2 linked regions of the Skermanella rosea genome follow. The protein of the gene in region 2 interacts with the protein of the main gene of each other region in a pairwise test. Links are inferred from orthologs where the notes say so. Each region holds a gene or a part of one and is shown on either strand. Other genes may lie near its edges.

What was found.
Region 1: the proteins of JL101_RS19430 (region 2) and mtgA interact in binary tests that used the Escherichia coli proteins (3 or more experiments, as listed by UniProt). The link is inferred for Skermanella rosea from one-to-one orthologs.

What each region holds. Positions count from the first base shown.
Region 1 is NZ_CP086111.1:3,433,211-3,445,869, reverse strand. What follows is about bases 5,535-8,452. They hold mtgA (monofunctional biosynthetic peptidoglycan transglycosylase), read right to left. Parts: upstream 7,390-8,452; coding sequence 6,679-7,389; downstream 5,535-6,678. Other genes in these bases: JL101_RS15955 (ATP-dependent DNA helicase), read left to right, coding at 7,501-8,452; JL101_RS15965 (ATP-grasp domain-containing protein), read right to left, coding at 6,335-6,604; JL101_RS15970 (hypothetical protein), read right to left, coding at 5,947-6,222; JL101_RS15975 (cytochrome P450), read left to right, coding at 5,535-5,933. In the rest of the region: JL101_RS16005 (fatty acid desaturase), read right to left, coding at 1-114; JL101_RS16000 (SMP-30/gluconolactonase/LRE family protein), read right to left, coding at 425-1,297; JL101_RS15995 (MaoC family dehydratase), read right to left, coding at 1,353-1,826; JL101_RS15990 (MFS transporter), read right to left, coding at 1,881-3,173; JL101_RS15985 (TetR/AcrR family transcriptional regulator), read left to right, coding at 3,259-3,879; JL101_RS15980 (hypothetical protein), read left to right, coding at 3,952-4,386; more of JL101_RS15975, read left to right, coding at 4,506-5,534; more of JL101_RS15955, read left to right, coding at 8,453-10,305; JL101_RS15950 (sensor histidine kinase), read right to left, coding at 10,282-11,952; JL101_RS15945 (response regulator), read right to left, coding at 11,885-12,355; JL101_RS15940 (tellurite resistance TerB family protein), read left to right, coding at 12,491-12,659. UniProt on the Escherichia coli protein: Peptidoglycan polymerase that catalyzes glycan chain elongation from lipid-linked precursors. May play a role in peptidoglycan assembly during cell division in collaboration with other cell division proteins.
Region 2 is NZ_CP086111.1:4,157,429-4,162,265, reverse strand. What follows is about bases 1,839-4,837. They hold JL101_RS19430 (peptidoglycan D,D-transpeptidase FtsI family protein), read right to left. Parts: upstream 4,213-4,837; coding sequence 2,464-4,212; downstream 1,839-2,463. Other genes in these bases: rsmH (16S rRNA (cytosine(1402)-N(4))-methyltransferase RsmH), read right to left, coding at 4,622-4,837; ftsL (cell division protein FtsL), read right to left, coding at 4,209-4,625; JL101_RS19435 (UDP-N-acetylmuramoyl-L-alanyl-D-glutamate--2,6-diaminopimelate ligase), read right to left, coding at 1,839-2,477. Outside these bases: JL101_RS19440 (UDP-N-acetylmuramoylalanyl-D-glutamyl-2,6-diaminopimelate--D-alanyl-D-alanine ligase), read right to left, coding at 1-1,008; more of JL101_RS19435, read right to left, coding at 1,008-1,838. UniProt on the Escherichia coli protein: Essential cell division protein that catalyzes cross-linking of the peptidoglycan cell wall at the division septum. Required for localization of FtsN.

The sequences.
Region 1 (12,659 bases), 720 kb from region 2 along the record:
GAGGGTGCCGAAGGCGGTCACCACGTGGAACATGGCCGTATTGGGCCGCGCCTCCTCGCCCGGCGCGGGACGGGCGGTCAGCCATGTCAGGAAGGGCTGCAGGAAAGCCGGCAACCGCCTGTGCATTCCGGCCCGTATGTCGTTCGCCGAGGCGGGAAGAGCATCGGCGAATCCTTCCGATGAATCATTTTTGACGGAAATATTGCGTTCGAACGTAGCAATGGACATCCCTTATCTCCTTTGGGTTGGGTCCTATTGCTACAGATAATCTACGAAATGGTTGAAAGGCTATATTAGCCTTATAAAAAACTCAGTTTTTGTTGTTATTGTATCCGATCTGTTCTGTTTAAGGCGGGTGTAGTTCCTGGCGATTGTCGCAATGATCCTGTTTTGAATCTATTTTCGAATTATCCGAAAATTACTTTCAACCGGCAAACGGCGGAACTTCCACGCCGGTGACGCCGGTTCCGGTGATCGCGAACAGGCAGCCGGCCAGCGGGTCGGGCTCCTCACCGGCCTTTTGGAGCGACGTCACGTAGATGACGTCCAGTCCGCGCCCGCCGAACGCGATCTTGGTCGGCGTGCGGCAGGGCACCTTTATGGTGCGGTCGATCGCGCCCGCGGGCGTGAAGCGGACCAGTTCGCCGCCGCCGATCCCGGCCATCCAGTAGCAGCCGTCGGCATCGCAGGCGCCGCCGTCGGGCCGGCCCGCCATGTCCCTGGTATCGACGAAGACGCGGCGGTTGGAGGGCACGCCGGCGTCCGGATCATAGTCGAAGGCCCAGATGGTTCGAACCTTGGCGTTGCTGTCCGACATGTACAGTGTCCGCCCGTCCGGGCTGAAAGCGAGGCCGTTCGTCGTCCAGAATCCGTCGATCATCCTATGGCATCCGAGATCCGCATCGAGACGGTAGAAGGCGCCTTCCGGGTGCTCGCCCGGGGTTCCCATGCGCATGGTGCCGGCCCAGAAGCGACCCCTGCTGTCGGTCGTGCCGTCGTTGAAGCGGTTGTCGGGCTTGTCGGATTCCGGATCGAGCAGACGGACCAGGTCCCCGGTCCTGGGATCGAAGTTGGCGAACCCGTTGCGCAGTGCCAGCAGCATGCGGTGATCCCGGCGGGTCGCGATGCAGCCGATCTCCTCCGGCATCGGCCAGCTCTCGTCTCGGTCGGAAGAGGGATCGAAGCGGTGCAGGGCGCGTCCGTCGATGTCGACCCAGTAGAGCTTCTGCTCGGCGACCGACCAGATCGGGCCTTCGCCCAGTTTTGCCGGTTCCGCGACGATCCGTTCGATGTCCATGCGCAAGCTCCCCCTGGGGCGGGCACCAGACCCGACCATTCCTTATATCGATATATTAACCATTACCAACCTGACGTTCTCCTGGCAACCCGGTGCGCCGCGGCACCAGGAGGACGGCCGTGAATCGCTGGACCACCTCGTCCTTGTGGTTATAGGTCAGGGTGCGCATCCGTACCGTTCCGCGGTCCGGCCGCGAGGCCGAGGGGGTGATCCCCAGCACTTCGCTCTCGATCCGCAGGACATCGCCCGGACGGACCGGCTGCGGCCACGCCAGTTCCTCGACGCCCAGTCCGACGAAACCTCCCGCGAGTTCCCCCTCGCCGTCTATGATCATCCTCATGGTGAGTGCCGCCGTGTGCCAGCCGCTCGCCGCCAGGCCGCCGAACAGGGTTTCCCTGGCGGCGACGGGGTCGAGGTGGAAAGGCTGCGGGTCGTACCGGCCGGCGAACTCGAGAATGTCAGCTTCGGTCACGGCCAGCGGGCCGCCGGCGAACCGGTCACCCACCGTCAGGTCATCCAGCGTGCGCATCGTCAGGCTCCTTCTGCATCCCAGGGGTTGCGTTGTATCGGGGGGCAGTCGCCGTCAGGCCGCCTCCTGGACGACCCGGGCCGGCGCCGCGGGCGCCCGGCCGATCATCAGCGACATTCCGGCGGCCAGCAGGCAGGCGAGCCCGGCTAGCAGGAAAGCCTCCAGGTAGCCGTCCATCACGGTCCGCATGGCGCCGGCTCCGAAGGCGGCGACCGCGGCACCGATCTGGTGCCCTGTGAAGATCCAGCCGAACATCATCGGCGCCTTGTCCCGCCCGAAGGCGTTGGTGGCGAGGCGGACCGTCGGCGGAACCGTCGCGATCCAGTCCAGGCCGTAGAAGACGGCGAACAGCGACAGGCCGAGGAAGGACAGGTCCAGGGCGAAGGGCAGCCACAGCAGCGACAGGCCGCGCAGCGCATAATACCAGGCCAGCAGGTAGCGGTTGTCGTAGCGGTCCGACAGCCAGCCGCTCAGCGTCGTCCCGACCAGGTCGAAGATGCCCATCATCGCGAGCAGCCCCGCCGCCCGGAGCTCCGGGATGCCGGCGTCGATGCAGGCGGCGATCAGGTGGGTGCCGATCAGGCCGTTCGTGCTCAGCCCGCAGATGAAGAAGGTGCCGAACAGCAGCCAGAAATCCCGGGACCGCACTCCCTCGGCCAGCGCGCCCAGCGCATGGCCGAACGGGTTGCCCATGCTGGGCGGAGGGGGCGCCTCCATCTCCGTCCGGCCGAAGGGCGCCAGCCCGACGTCGCGCGGCCGTTCCCGCATCAGCAGCAGGACCGCCGGGATGACGGCCAGCGCCACCGCGCCGACGCCGATCACCGCCGTGCGCCAGCCGACTTCCTGCACGATCATCGCCAGCAGCGGCAGGAACAGCAGTTGCCCGGTCGCGGTGCTGGCGGTCAGCAGGCCCATGACCAGCCCGCGCCGCTCGCCGAACCAGCGGTTCACCACCGTGGCGCCGAGCACCAGCGCCGTCATGCCGGTCCCCGTTCCGACCACCACGCCCCACAGCAGCACCAGCTGCCAAGGAGCGGTCATCAGCGGGGTCAGCGCGATTCCGGAAGCCACCAGCAGGAGCGAGGTGACGATCGTGGTCCGGATGCCCAACCGGTCCATCAGGGCCGCCGCGAACGGTCCCATCAGGCCGTAAAGGACCAGGTTGATCGCGACCGCGAACGAGATGGTCGCCCTGGACCACCCGAACTCCTGCTCGACGGGGACGATCAGGATGCTCGGCATCGACCGGATGCCCGCCGCGACCAGCAGCGTTACGAAGGTGATGCCCGCGACATACCATCCGTAGTGGATGCGTCCGCGTGCCAGCCGGGAACTCAGGAGGGACATCGGGATGGCTCCGGTGGGAGAAACTGTTGCGATGATAGAGACCGTCCTGTATCATCTGTCAACGGATTTGATTGGACGAGCACCCATGCAGGAACCCATCCAGGACGAGCCGGCCCCGGACGGATCGGGCAAGTCGGCCCGGGCGCGCATCCTTAAGGCGGCGGCCGAACTGTTCTACCGCGACGGCATCCGGGCGGTCGGCGTGGACGCCGTGATCGCCCATTCCGGCGTCGCGAAGATGAGCCTCTACCGCAACTTCTCCGGCAAGGACGAGCTGGTCGCGGCCTTCCTGGAGGATTTCGATCGCGTTTACTGGGACTGGTGGGACCGCGTGACCGCGCGTCATCCGGACGATCCAAGGGCGCAGATCCGCGCGCTGTTCACGGCGCTCGGCAAGCGCACGACGTCGCCGGGATACCGCGGCTGCCCGTTCATCAACACCGCGGTCGAATTCCCCGAGCCGGACCATCCCGGCCACGCCGTGGCCCGGGCGAACAAGCGCGAACTCAGGGAACGTCTGCGCGGCCTGGCGAGCGCCGTCGGCGCCGCCGACCCCGGCCTGCTGGCCGACCAGCTCCTGCTCGTGATGGACGGGGCCTATACCAGCGGCCAGACGCTGGGCGCCGACGGCGTCGGCCAGGCCGCCGCGGCGGCGGCCGAGGCGCTGGTGGACGCCGCCTGCGGCCCCTTAACTATAAATAAATGAAGATGGCGTAACTACCTCCGACGCACTCCTTCGGGTGCGCGAACCGCGTCGGTGGGAGGGTGACGAGTTTGGATGGCTGGCCTGTTTGACCACCTGTCCAACCTGCTGTCCCGCCGCCGGAGCCGCACCGGCGGCGCGCCGCGGCATGAAACCGCCCTGGTCGCCGCGGAACGCCTCGGCATCAGCGGCCGGCCTTCTCCGCTCCAGGTCCGCAACGCCGATCCCTCCGGCAGGATCAGCGGGAAGGAAGACGCCATCGCCGACCTGCGGCGCGCCATGGCCGCCGCGGACCAGCGCCAGGCCCGGACCGACGCCGACGCCTCCCTTCTCCTCGCCGTCCTGCTGTCCAAGGGACACGGCCTCAACCGCACCCAGGCCGTCCAGCTCCACGACGACCTGATGCGCGGCTGCCTGCGCGACGCCGACCGGCAGAAGCTGCGGGCCCTGTACCGCACGCTGCACGGCCGCGAATTCAGCTGCCGCATCCCGGCATCGGTTTCCGAGTGACGCCAGCCCCCGAGGCGGGATCCGCCCCTCTGCCGTCCGGGCGGTTTACCGAAGATATCACCTCGGCCGCCGTGAATGAGGTACCGTAGGGCCCCGGCATCAGAACGCGGTCGCGACCGATGACAGCGTCGATCTCACCCGATCCCAAGGCTTCCACCCCCCTCGACCGAACTCCGGCCGGAGTGGTTCCGCCCCGCCTGGAACCGGCGGCTGCGCCGTTGCCCTGGTACAGGCAGCTCAAGGCCTTCCGTACGAATGCGCTGACCGCCTGGTCCCGGCAGGCCTACGAGCGGGACGTGGTTCCCTCGTCCTTCCTCTGGCGGGGCCGGGTTCTCGTGAACGACCCGGACGGCATCCGCCATGTGCTGGTCGATAACCATGCGAATTACCGGCGGACGCCGGCATCGATCCGCATCATCCGGCCGCTGATGGGGGACGGCCTGTTTCTCACCGAGGGCAAGCTCTGGCGCCACCAGCGGCAGACCCTGGCGCCGGCCTTCACGCCGCGCGCGATCCCGGTGCTGGCCCGCCACATCGCCGACGCGACCCGGGAGGCGGTCGCCGGCATCGCGGCCCGCGCCGAGGAGGGCCCTGTCGAACTGGTCTCCTTCTGCCAGCACCTCGCGCTCGATATCGCCGGCCGGTCGATGTTCTCGGTGGAGATGTCGGCCCACGGTGCCGGGATGCGCCGGCTGATCGCGCATTACGCGGAGCGGCTGGGACGGCCCTACCTGCTCGATTTCCTGCTTCCGGCCGCAGTGCCCAATCTGCACGACCTCGCCCGGAGGCGCTTCCAGGCCGAATGGATGGGGCTGATCGAAACCATCATGGCGGAGCGGTTCCGGGGCGCCGCCCGCTCCGCCGACACGCCCCGCGACCTGTTCGATCTCCTGCGCGCCGCCCGCGATCCCGAGACCGGCGCCGAAATCCCGGCCGACGAACTGCGCGACCAGGTCGCCACGATGATCGTCGCCGGCCACGAGACGACGGCACTCGCGATCTTCTGGTCGCTGTACCTGCTGGCGCTGGCGCCGGACATCCAGGAGGGCGTCGCCCGCGAGGCGGCGGGCATCGACCTTTCTCGCGACGGGGCCGCCCTGGCGCTGCCCGGCCTCGTCCTGACCAGGGCCGTCGTCCAGGAAGCGCTCCGCCTCTACCCCCCGGCCTTCGTCCTCGTCCGGGAGGCGATCGGCGAGGATCTCGTGGGCGGCGTGCCGGTGCGCCCCCGGGACCTTGTCATGGTGGCTCCCTGGATCCTCCATCGGCATCGGAAGCTGTGGCGGGATCCGGACGTCTTCGACCCCGCCCGTTTCCTGCCCGACGCCGCTCCGCCCGACCGGTTCGCCTATCTCCCGTTCGGCGTGGGCCCCCGCGTCTGCATCGGCGCCCAGTTCGCCCTGACCGAGGCCGTCCTGGTCGTCGCAGCCATGGCGACGGCCTTCAGGATCGGATTGCCCGACCACCATCCTCCCGTCCTGCCGACCGCCGTCATCACGACCCAGCCGGATCGTGCGGCCCGGTTCGATCTGGTCCGGCGGACCGGTTAGGCGACGCGGAAAGTCATGGATCCGCGATCCGGTCGCTCGGGGGCCGGCTTAGGAAGGCGCCGGCCACCGGTTGCTCGACCTGGAGCCATTCGGGCCGCTCTTCCGCCGCATAGCACAGCATCGCTATGAGACGGTCGGCGGCTTCCTCTGGTGTCAATCTTCGGTTGTGTTTCAGGAGTATCTCTATGGCGGCCCGATACCCGGCGTCGGGATGGGGCAGCATGCTCTTCGCACGGGCATAGGCGCAGACCACGGTGCGAATGAGGTCCTCGGAAGCCGAACGCTCCATAGGGTCCACCCGGTGGTGACAGGGGACCGATTTTGTCTCGAATGCCCGCTGTCCCGAAAGCTTCCGATGGTACGTTATCCCGAGGAGGGTGCCGGCTTCCGGGCCGCTGGTGCTACTTCGCCGAATCCCGGCTGATGATCTTGTTGAAGTTGCTCTTCTGCTCGAACACCATGGCCAGCTTGTGGTCCTCGAACTGCTTGAAGAATTCTTCCCAGGAGATTTCCTCCAGGCTGTCGTTCTTCGAGTTGGGAGCGTCGGGGAACTCGATCCGGATGATCCCGACGCCGCCCTGGCCGTGGGTCGATTTCACCACCGCCGGCTTGCCGCCGTGCTGCTCGGCCCATTTGCGGATCTTGTCGTGGTCGGTCGTCGTTTCCGACATGGTCCGGTCCCTTTCGTTGATGGATCTCCCATCTCAACAGAAGGAACGCGGAAGGGTTTCCCTCGTCCCGCCGGTCAGCCGATGCAATCGTCCAGCCCGTCCCGTTCCACGATCGCCATGCGCTGCTGGATCACGTTGGCGCGGCCGGCGATGTAGCGGGTCGGCTTGGCGGGCGACCAGCGCAGCGGATTGGGCAGCACCGCCGCCATGAGCGCGGCCTCCCGACGGGTCAGGGCCGATGCCGGCTTGCCGAAATAGGCGCGGGCGGCCGCCTCTGCGCCGTATATGCCGTCGCCCCACTCGATGATGTTCAGGTAGACCTCCATGATCCGCGCCTTCGGCCAGACCAGCTCGATCCACAGCGTGAACCAGGCCTCCAGCCCTTTCCGCAGGTAGGTCCGGTCCTGCCAGAGATAGGCGTTCTTGGCGGTCTGCATGGTGATCGTGCTGCCGCCCCTCAGCGACCGGCCGGCCAGGTTTCCCTGCCATGCCTGGCGCAGCGAGTCCCAATCGAAGCCGGCATGGCTGCAGAACAGGCTGTCCTCGGACGCGATCACCGCCCGGGGCAGGGCGCCGGACAGGCTTTCGAGGCCGACCCAGTCCTTCTCGATCCCGGCACCGCCGAACGCCCGGATCAGCATCAGCGGCGTGCCGGGCGGCGGCACCGCCCGGTACAGCACGACCCAGCCGACCGTGACCGCGGCGACGCCCAGCCCGATCGCCAGCACGGCCGGAAGGACGCGCCGCCGGGGCAGGGCGGTGGAAACTCGCTGGAGGACGGACATGGGACCTGCGGCCTGGGGACGGGGCGGCCATCATAACCACCCTGAAGGGGGAGGCAACCTCGGCCTGTTCCGCTCGCGCCGCGGCGTCCAGGCTTCTATACTGCGGCCGTGATGGACATCGTTCAATCCCCCGCGCCGCCGCGGCGCCTGCTGTTGCCCGACGTGCCCGCGCTGGTCGCCGGGGCGCGTCGGGCCGTCTGGCTGACCGCCGACGGAGAGGTCGATACGATCGACCTGGACGAGGCGCGGCGCCGGCTCCAGCGGGAAACGCTGCTGGTCTGCCACGCCCGCGCGCTGGGGCGCCGGCTGAACGCCGACCGCTTCGCGGCGCTCGACCTGCTGGAACTGTTCGCCTTCGTCCATCCCGCCCGCTTTGTCGTCCCGACCCCGCGCGGCCTCGCCGAAGCGCTGGGCCTGCCCAGGCCCGACGGCGCGGAGGATGACGCCCTGACCCTGATCCGCGCCACCCGCCAGCTCCTGACCGACCTGACCGATCCCGACCGGGAGGAGAAGTCCGACCCGGTCGCCATAGCCTGGTACATGGGAGCGGGTGCGCAGGGCTACGCCTGGGGTTGGGCGCCTTTCGTGCTGTCGGCGCTGGGCGCTCCCAACGGCCCGCCGGGTCGCCGCGCCCTCGGCGCGTTCCAGGTCTGGAAGCGGCTGCCGGAATGGGAGGAGGGGGCTCCCGAACCGCCGCCCGGCCAGGCCACCGTCCATGCCAACGACGCCCGCCGCCGTCTCGCCGACCTGCTCCAGGCCGGCATCCGCGGCAAGGCGGCCGAGCCGCGCCCGCAGCAGTCCGACTACGCCAGCGCGGTCAGCACCGCCTTCACCCCGCGCAACTATCCCGGGACGCCCAACCTCGTCCTGGCCGAAGCCGGCACGGGCGTCGGCAAGACCCTGGGCTATCTGGCGCCCGCCAGCCTGTGGGCGGAGATCAACCGCGGCCCCGTCTGGATCTCCACCTACACCCGGAACCTGCAGCACCAGATCGACGGGGAGCTGGACCGGCTGCACCGCGACCCGGCAGTCAAGGCGCGCAAGGTCGTGCTGCGCAAGGGCCGGGAGAACTACCTGTGCCTGCTGAACCTGGAGGAGGCGGTCGCCACCTTGCCGTCGCTGCCCGCCTACGCGACGGCCCTGGGCCTGATGGTCCGCTGGGTCGCCGCCACCCGGGACGGCGACATGCAGGGCGGCGACTTCCCCGGCTGGCTGCCCGACCTGGTCGGCCGGGCCCGCACCGTGACGCTGGCCGACCGCCGCGGGGAATGCATCTACTCGGCCTGCCAGCACTACCGCAAATGCTTCATCGAGAACACGATCCGCCGCGCCCGCAAGGCTGACATCGTGATCGCGAACCACGCGCTGGTGATGATCCAGGCGGCCTTGGGAGGGGAGGACACGACGGCCCCGACCCGCTACGTCTTCGACGAGGGGCACCATGTCTTCGACGCCGCCGACAGCGCCTTCGCCGGCCACCTGACCGCGCAGGAGACCGCCGAGCTTCGCCGCTGGCTGCTGGGTGCCGAGGGCGGGCGGAGCAGCCGGGCGCGCGGCCTCAAGCGGCGGGTCGAGGATCTCGTCGCCGCCGACGAGGACAGCGCCGCCCTGGTCGACGACGTGGTCATGGCCGCCCGCGCGCTGCCCGGGGAGGGCTGGTCGAACCGCCTGACCGATGGGATGGGGACCGGCGCCGCCGAGGCGTTCCTGCTGATGGTCCGGCGGCAGGTCCATGCCCGCGCCCATGGCCGCGACAGCTTCTACAGCCTGGAGACCGAGACCGCCGACCCGGTGGACGGCCTGACGGAATCCGCCGTCGAGCTCGAGAAGGCCCTCGGCCGCCTCCAGGAGCCGCTGGAGGAATTGGGCAAGCGCCTGGCGGCCCGGCTCGACACCGAGGCGGCCGAGCTGGACAGCGACACCCGCCGGCGGATCGAGGCCGTCTGCCGCAGCCTCCAGCGGCGCGGCAGCGTCACCCTCAAGGGCTGGCGCGACATGCTCCGCAGCATCGGCAAGCCGACCCCGACCGGCTTCGTCGACTGGTTCGGGATCGAGCGGCAGGACGGCCGCGACCTGGATGTCGGCATGTACCGGCATTACGTCGATCCCACGATTCCGTTCGTCGCCACCGTGGGCGCCCAGGCCCATGGCATGGTGGTGACCTCGGCCACCCTGACCGACGGCACGGGGGACGTGGAGCAGGACTGGCTGGCGGCCTCCGTCCGCACCGGCGCCGTCCACATGGCTTGGCCGGCGTTGCGGGCAAGCGTGCCCTCGCCGTTCGATTACCCGGCGCGAACCCGGGTGATGGTGGTCAACGATGTCCGCAAGGACGATCTTGTCCAGGTGGCCGCCGCCTACCGCGAACTGTTCCTCGCGGCCGGCGGCGGGGCGCTCGGGCTGTTCACCGCGATCAGCCGGTTGCGCGCCGTGTACCAGCGCATCGCCGAACCGCTGGAGCTGGCCGGCCTGCCGCTCTACGGCCAGCATGTGGACGGGCTCGACGTCTCCACCCTGATCGACATCTTCCGGGGAGAGGAACAGGCCTGCCTGCTGGGCACCGACGCGGTGCGCGACGGGGTGGACGTCCCCGGTCGCTCGCTCCGCCTGATCGTGTTCGACCGGGTGCCCTGGCCGCGCCCCGATATCCTCCACCGGGCCCGCCGCGAGGCGTTCGGCGCCAAGCGCTACGACGACATGATCACCCGCCTGCGGCTGAAGCAGGCGTTCGGCCGGCTGGTCCGCCGGGCCGACGACACCGGGGTCTTCGTCCTGCTCGACCCGATGATGCCGTCCAGGCTGGCCGGGGCGTTCCCGGAGGGCGTCGAGTTGCGCCGGGTCGGCCTCGCCGAGGCGGTCCGGGCGACGCGCGAGTTCCTTGCGCCGGCGCCCTCAGAAGGTGAGCCGGAAGGCTGAGCCGCCGCCCTCGGACGGTCCGAACGTCACGGCCCCCTCCAGTTGGGCGGCCAGGGATCGGATGATCTGCATTCCCAGGCCCTTGCCACCCGCCGGATCGAAGCCGTCGGGCAGGCCGACGCCGTCGTCCTCGATCAGCAGCTCGAAGGCACCCTCCTCCTCGCGCAGCCGGATGCGCAGGGTCCCGGCGCGGCCGTGCGGGAAAGCATGCTTGAACGCGTTCGACATCATCTCGTTGACGATCAGGCACAAGGGGATCGCCCGGTTCAGCGGGAACCAGGAACGGCCGACATCGATCTCCAGGCGGACCTGGTTCTCGGTCCCGTAGGCGCTCTGCAGGTTCGCCGCCAGTTCGCCCAGGTATGTCGCGAAATCGACGTCGGTCAGCTCCTTGGAACTGTAGAGCAGGTGGTGGACCAGGCTCATGGCATGGACGCGGTCCACGCTCTTCTGGAGCGACGACCGGGTCTCCGCGTCGCTGGACCGCGCCGCCTGGAGCCGGAGCAGGGAGGTGATGACCTGGAGGTTGTTCTTGACCCGGTGATGGACCTCCTGGAACAGGGTCTCCAGCTGCGCGTTGGCCGCGGTGAGCTGGCGGGTCCGTTCCTCCACCCGCTGCTCCAGGGTTTCCTTGGCGATCCGGTCAGCCTGGGCCTGGCGCACCGCCATGACCGATAGCGGCCACAAGGCCATTCCCGCGACCCCGGCGACCACCCAGTAGACCCAGATCCGGGACGCCCATTCCAGGGTGATGTTCCGGTTCGGCACCGCCACGCTGACATGGAGCGGCAGGCGCTCGGCCTTGTGGAAGGCGTGGACGGGGGTATGCCAGTCGGTGAGGTAGGACGGGCCGCTCGACCCCGATCCGGCGTCGGCCGGAATCGGCAGGGTGGGCAGTGGCTGCGGCTCGCCCAGCGGGACTCGGGTCAGGATCGATCCGTCCAGCGCCCGCACCAGGCTGATCACCGGCTCCAGCCTGAGGTCGAGGGACCCGTAGAAGGTCGAGAAATAGGTCAGATCGATGGTCAGGGAGACCACGCCGCGGAGGGTCCCGTCCTCCGCCGAAAGCCGGCGGCTCAGCATGAAGGTCGGTTCCCCGGTGACCCGGCCGATGATCAGTTCGCCCACGAACAGCCCGCTGCCGGGTTCCTGGTGCGCCCGGAAGAAGTCGCGATCGCCCGCCGAACTGGGTGGCGTCGGCAGGGCCACCGTGCTCATGCGCAGCTGGCCGCTGCTGTCGTTCAGCCAGATATGGTCGATGTAGGGGAAGCGGTCGCTGAGGGCCCGCAGCCGCTCCCACAGCTCCTCGTCCCCGGCGACACGGTCCCAGTCCATCGCCTCGGCGGCGTTGGTCGCCTCCAGCAGCGCCAGGTCGGATGCCTCGAACAGCCGCGTGGCATGGTCGGCCAGGAAGAAGGCCGCGGTGCCCGCCGTCCGCTCGGCCTCGAGCACCAGATTGCGCCGCGCGTCGTAGATCAGCCACGAAGCGGCCGTGACGATCACCAGCAGGGCGAAGATGCTGAGATGGATGGTGCTCGCCGTGCTGCCCGGACGAATCAGCCGCCAGCGACGCGCGGTTTCAGGCCACGCCGCGGCAAAGGTCGGCGACTGCTTGCCTGAGGCTCTCGACGCGGAAGGGTTTTGCAATGAAGCGGGCAGTCCGAATCTGCGGGTTGGGGGTGAAGGCATGATTGCCGGACACGAAGATCACCGGAACGTCGCGGCGTTCGGCGATCCGCTCCATGGCATTGACCCCGTTGCCTTGCCGGAGTTGGATGTCGGCGATCACCAGGTCGGGTGCCGTCGCGTCGGCCTGGCGCACCGCATCGGCTTCGGTGTCCACCACCGCGCACACGCGGTGCCCCATGTCCTCGACCAGGATCCGGAGTTCCAGCGCCACAAGCGGCTCGTCCTCCACGATCATCACTTGCGCGGAATGACGGACAGGCAGCTCGTCTTCCGCGGATTTCCTGTCCGGCACGGCGTTCGGCAAAGCCGTCATCAAAACATTCCCCATCGGACGGAACCGCCGTCTCTCGGTATGCAGCAAGATAAGGTGAAGCCGTTGCCGTGTCGAGGCAGCCTCCGCCCGGCAAAAACGGCTATGCATGAGGTCATGCGCCACCCTTGAAGTTCGTCGGGCGCGCGGGCACATGTGCGCAGGACAATCGCGAGAAGGCTCATCATGATCGACCACCATACCGCGCTGATCTACACCATGGTCATGGTGTCAGCTTCCGATGCGGACATGACGGATGCGGAACTGAACACCATCAGCGAGACGGTCCGGTACCTGCCGGTCTTCCGCGACTTCGACACCGGCCGCCTGGCGGAGATCGCCGCCGACTGTACCG
Region 2 (4,837 bases):
CCGCACGCGCCGGCGGGCACCCCGTCCCTTGATCGGCTTCAGCGTCGCCATGGCCCGCGCCGCCGCGGCGACGTCGCCGCCCAGCGCGCGGACCGCCAGCAGCACGGCCAGGCTGTTCATCACGTGGTGGCGGCCGGGAAGCGCCAGGCAGTATTGCAGCGCCTCGCCCTTGATCACCGCGTTGACCGCGCTGCAGGTCGCATGGATCGAGCAGTCGGTCAGGCGTGCCGCGGCGTCCTCGGCCTTGCCGAAGCCCAGGATGCGCGACAGCCCGCGGGTCCGGGCCGCGGCGACCAGCCGGGCATAGTGCGGGTTGTCGCGGTTCAGGACCACGGCGCCGTTGGGCGCCATGCCTTCGAAGATCTCCGCCTTGGCGTCGGCGATCGCCTCGACCGAGGGGAAGTGCTCCAGGTGGACCGCCTCGACGGTGGTGATCACCGCGACGTCGGGGCGGACCTGGCGGGACAGCGGGCCGATCTCGCCGGCATGGTTCATGCCCAACTCGAACACGGCGTAGGTGCAGTCCGGCGGCATGCGCGCCAGGCTCAGCGGCACGCCCCAATGGTTGTTCAGGCTCCCTGCCGTGGCGAAGGTCGGCGCCAGCGCGGACAGGCAGGTGCCCAGCGCCTCCTTGGTGCTGGTCTTGCCGACCGACCCGGTCACCGCGACGATCTTCGCGCCGGTGCGCAGCCGCGCCACCGAGCCCAGGTCCTGGAGGGCGGCGAAGGTGTCCTCGACCATGACCAGCGGAGCATCCGGCCCGACGCCGTCCGGCCGGTGCGACACCAGGGCGGCGGTCGCGCCGGCCGCCAGGGCCTGCGCCACGTATCCGTGGCCGTCGAAGTTCGGGCCCTTCAGCGCGATGAACAGGTCGCCCGGCTGGATCGTGCGGCTGTCGATCGACACGCCGGTCGCCTGCCAGTCCAGGGCATCGGCGGAGCCGTGCAGGGTGCCGTTGGTCGCCGCCGCGACATCGTCGGCGGTCCAGAGAACGGTGGGGCGGGCCATCAGACCAGAGCCTCCCGCAGGGCGGCGCGCGCCTCGTCGGCATCGTCGAACGGCCGTACCACGGTGCCGACTGTCTGGCCCTGCTCGTGACCCTTGCCGGCGATCACCAGCACGTCGCCCTCGGCCAGGTCCCTGACAGCGGCGCGGATCGCCGCGGCGCGGTCGCCGATCTCCTCGGCGGCCGGGCAGCCCACCATGACCTCGCGCCGGATCGCCTCCGCCGCTTCGGTCCTGGGGTTGTCGTCGGTCACGATGACCCGGTCGGCCAGCCGGTCGGCCAACTCGCCCATGACCGGCCGCTTGCCCCGGTCGCGGTCGCCGCCGCAGCCGAACACCACCACCAGCCGCTTCGCCGCATGGGGGCGCAATGCCCGCAGCACCGTCTCCAGCGCGTCGGGCGTATGGGCATAGTCCACGTAGATCGGGGCGCCCGAGGGGTGGTGGGCGACCAGCTCCAGCCGGCCGCGGACGCCGCCAAGCCGTTCGAGCGCGGCCGCCGCCTCGTCCGGGTCGGCGCCGGTGCCGATCGCCATGCCCAGCGCGCACAGCGCGTTCATGCACTGGAAGCGCCCGGCCAGCGGAAGGTCGATGTCGTGGTCCCGGCCGAGCACGGTCAGCTTCAGCCGCTGTCCGTGGGGCAGGGGGATCAGGTCGTGCAAGACAAGCTCCTTCGCCTGTGTGCCATAGCCGATCAGGCGATGACCACGCCGCGAACACAGCTCTGACAGAGGGGTGAACTCGGGCGCGTCCGCGTTCAGCACCGTCGTCCCGCCGGGGGGCAGGACGCGGTCGAACAGCATCGACTTCGCCGCGAGGTAAGCCTCCATACTGCCGTGGTAATCCAGGTGGTCGCGTGACAAATTTGTGAAACCTGCGGTTTCGATGGTCACGCCGTCCAGGCGGTACTGGTCGAGTCCGTGGCTCGACGCCTCCATAGCGAGATGGTCGATCCCGGCGTCGGCAAGCTCGGCGAGCGCCTGGTGCAGGGAAACCGTGTCCGGCGTGGTCAGCGAACCGTAGCGCTCCAGCCCTGGCGCCGTGATGCCCAGGGTACCCAGGCTGGCCGCCCGGTGGCCGAGCAGGGACCAGAGCTGGCGGGCGAACTGCACGGTCGAGGTCTTGCCGTTGGTGCCGGTCACCGCCGCGACGTGGGCCGGCTGCCGCCCGTAGAAGCGGGCCGCCATCAGCGCCAGCCGGCGCCGGGGGTTCTCGTCCTCGATCACGGCGACGCCGTCGGGCGCCCCGTCCGGCAGCACCGTGCCGGCCGGGCCCAGGACCGCCACCGCGCCGCGCGCCACCGCGTCGGCCACGAAGGCTCGCCCGTCGGCCTTGCTTCCCGGCAGCGCCGCGAACAGGAAACCCGGCTTGACCGCGCGCGAATCGCTCGTCAGGCCCGCGATCAGGGGATCGCGGGCCTGGAGCGGCGCGGCCGGGGTGGTGTCGGAGGAGGCGAGGTCAGTAAGACGCAAGGGTGCTTCCCCGGGGGTTGAGATGGATTTCCGTTGCCGTGCGGATGTCGGGCCGGTTCTCGTCGATCGGGCTGATGCCCATCAGCGGACCCATTTGCTGGATGATCCTGCCGGCCAGCGGTGCCGCGACCCAGCCGCCGGTGGCGTAGCCGTAGGTGCGCTTGTTGCCCTTCGGCTCGTCGACCATGGCCATCACCAGATAGCGGGGATCCTGGATCGGGAAGGCGCCGATGAACGACGACAACAAGGCCTTCTTCGCATAGCCACGCCCACTGGTCTTCTCCGCGGTGCCCGTCTTGCCGCCGACCACGTAGCCGGGGGCGGCCGCTCCGGTCGCCGTGCCCTGGGTCACGACCAGGCGCATCAGCCGGCGGATTTGGTCCGAGGTTTGTGGCGAAATTACGCGTTCCGCGGGTATCGGGTCGCCGGGGTTCCGCTTCAGAAGGGTCGGCGGGTGCAGCAGGCCGCCGTTGACCGAGGCTGCGGTGGCCGAGGCCATCTGGATCGGGCTGACGGACAGGCCATGGCCGAAGGAGATCGTCATGGTGCTGGCTTCGCGCCAGGGATTGGGCACCATCGGCGCTCCGACCTCGGGAATCTCGATCGGCGACCGCTTGAGCAGGCCGAGCTTGTCCATCAGCGCGCGCTGGGCCGGCGTGCCGACCTCCATCGCCATCCGGACGGAGCCGATGTTGGACGAGTACATGAAGACTTCGGGGACGGTCAGCCAGCGGTTCTTGCCGTGGTAGTCGCTGATCGTGAACCGCCCGACCCGCACCGACTTGGTCGCATCGAAGCTGTCGCCCATGCGGATCTTGCCCGACTCCAGGGCGAGGGCCGAATTGAAGATCTTGAACGTCGAGCCCATCTCGTACACGCCGAGAGTGTTGCGGTTGAAACGCGCGTTCTCGTCGTTGGTCGGGGCGTGGGGGTCGAAGTCCGGCAGCGAGACCATCGCCAGGACCTCGCCGGTCTTGACGTCCATGATCATCCCGGCGCCGCCCAGGGCCTGGAACTCGTCCACGGCGCTCTGGAGCTCGCGCTTGACCAGGTGCTGAAGGCGGACATCGAGGGAGAGCTGGACCGGCTCGCTCGACGACCTCAGGCGGCTGTCGAACGACTGCTCGATCCCCATCAGGCCGTTGTTGTCGACGCCGGTGAAGCCCACGACATGGGCGGTCAGGTTGGCGTTCGGATAAACCCGTCGCTCCTCGCGCTGGAAGTAGAGGCCGGGGATGCCGAGCCGGTTGACCTCGTAGTGCTCGCGCGGCGACAGGTTCCGCCGGATCCAGACGAACCGCTTGTCGCTCTTCAGCTTGGCCAGGGTGTCCTGGTAGTCCAGGTCGGTCAGCACCGAGGTCAGCTTCTGCGTCGCCTCCAGCGGGTTGATCACCAGCTTGGGGTCGGCGTGCAGCGACGCGGTCGCCAGCGAGCTCGCCAGCAGCACGCCGTTGCGGTCCACGATGTCGGCGCGGCTGGCCGGGATGGCGTGGGCGGAAGCGGCCTGCGCCAGCCCCGTGTCACCCCCTTGGCTCATCACGGTGGCGTCGACCAGCTTGACGCCGACCGCGCCGAAGGCGAGCGCGAAGACCGCGACGGTCACCATCAGCCGGCTGCGCGCCTGGTCCAGCGCCTGAGCGGCTCGGCTCCCGGTGCGCCGCTCGGCGGCGCGGGGAGCCGGCGCCGCTTCCGGGCGGTCCGTGTGCCAGTGGCGTGACGCGTGGATGTCGGTCATTGCGTCACCTTGTAGGTGGCGAGCACCACGGAGCCGGCCGGCACGCCGCTGCCGCCCGGCTTGCGCGACGGCATCGGCACCGTCGTCCCGGCGACCAGGGCGGAACCCGCTGGCGCGTTGGGATCGGCCGGATGCAGCCGCGCCGGGATGCTCTCGACCGAAGCGATCATCTGCCCGGCGGCGGTCGGGCCGAGCACCAGGTGCCGGCGCGCCATTTCCTCGATCCGGGTCGGATCGTTCATGTAGCTCCACTCGGCCTTCAGGATCTGGATGGCTTCCTGCTCATGGATGATCGCGCGGTTCAACCCGGCCAGATCCTCGCCGAGCGCCTGCACCCGGTAGCTCGTGTGGAACAATGCCCCGCTCGCCAGGCCCGCCAGACCGAGCCAGATCACCGTGGACTTGCTGATCATGCTGCCTCCTCGAAGGCCGGTGCCTTCGTGCGTTCGGCCGCGCGCAGCCGGGCTGACCGGGCGCGGGGATTGTTGACGAGTTCCGTGTCGCCGGGGGTCACCGGCTTGCGGGAGATCAGGCGGAACGTCGGCGCCGCTTCGGCCGTCCGTTCCACCGGTGCGTGACGCGACGGGGCCGGGCTGTTGCCCGACCGGCGCCGCAGGAATTCCTT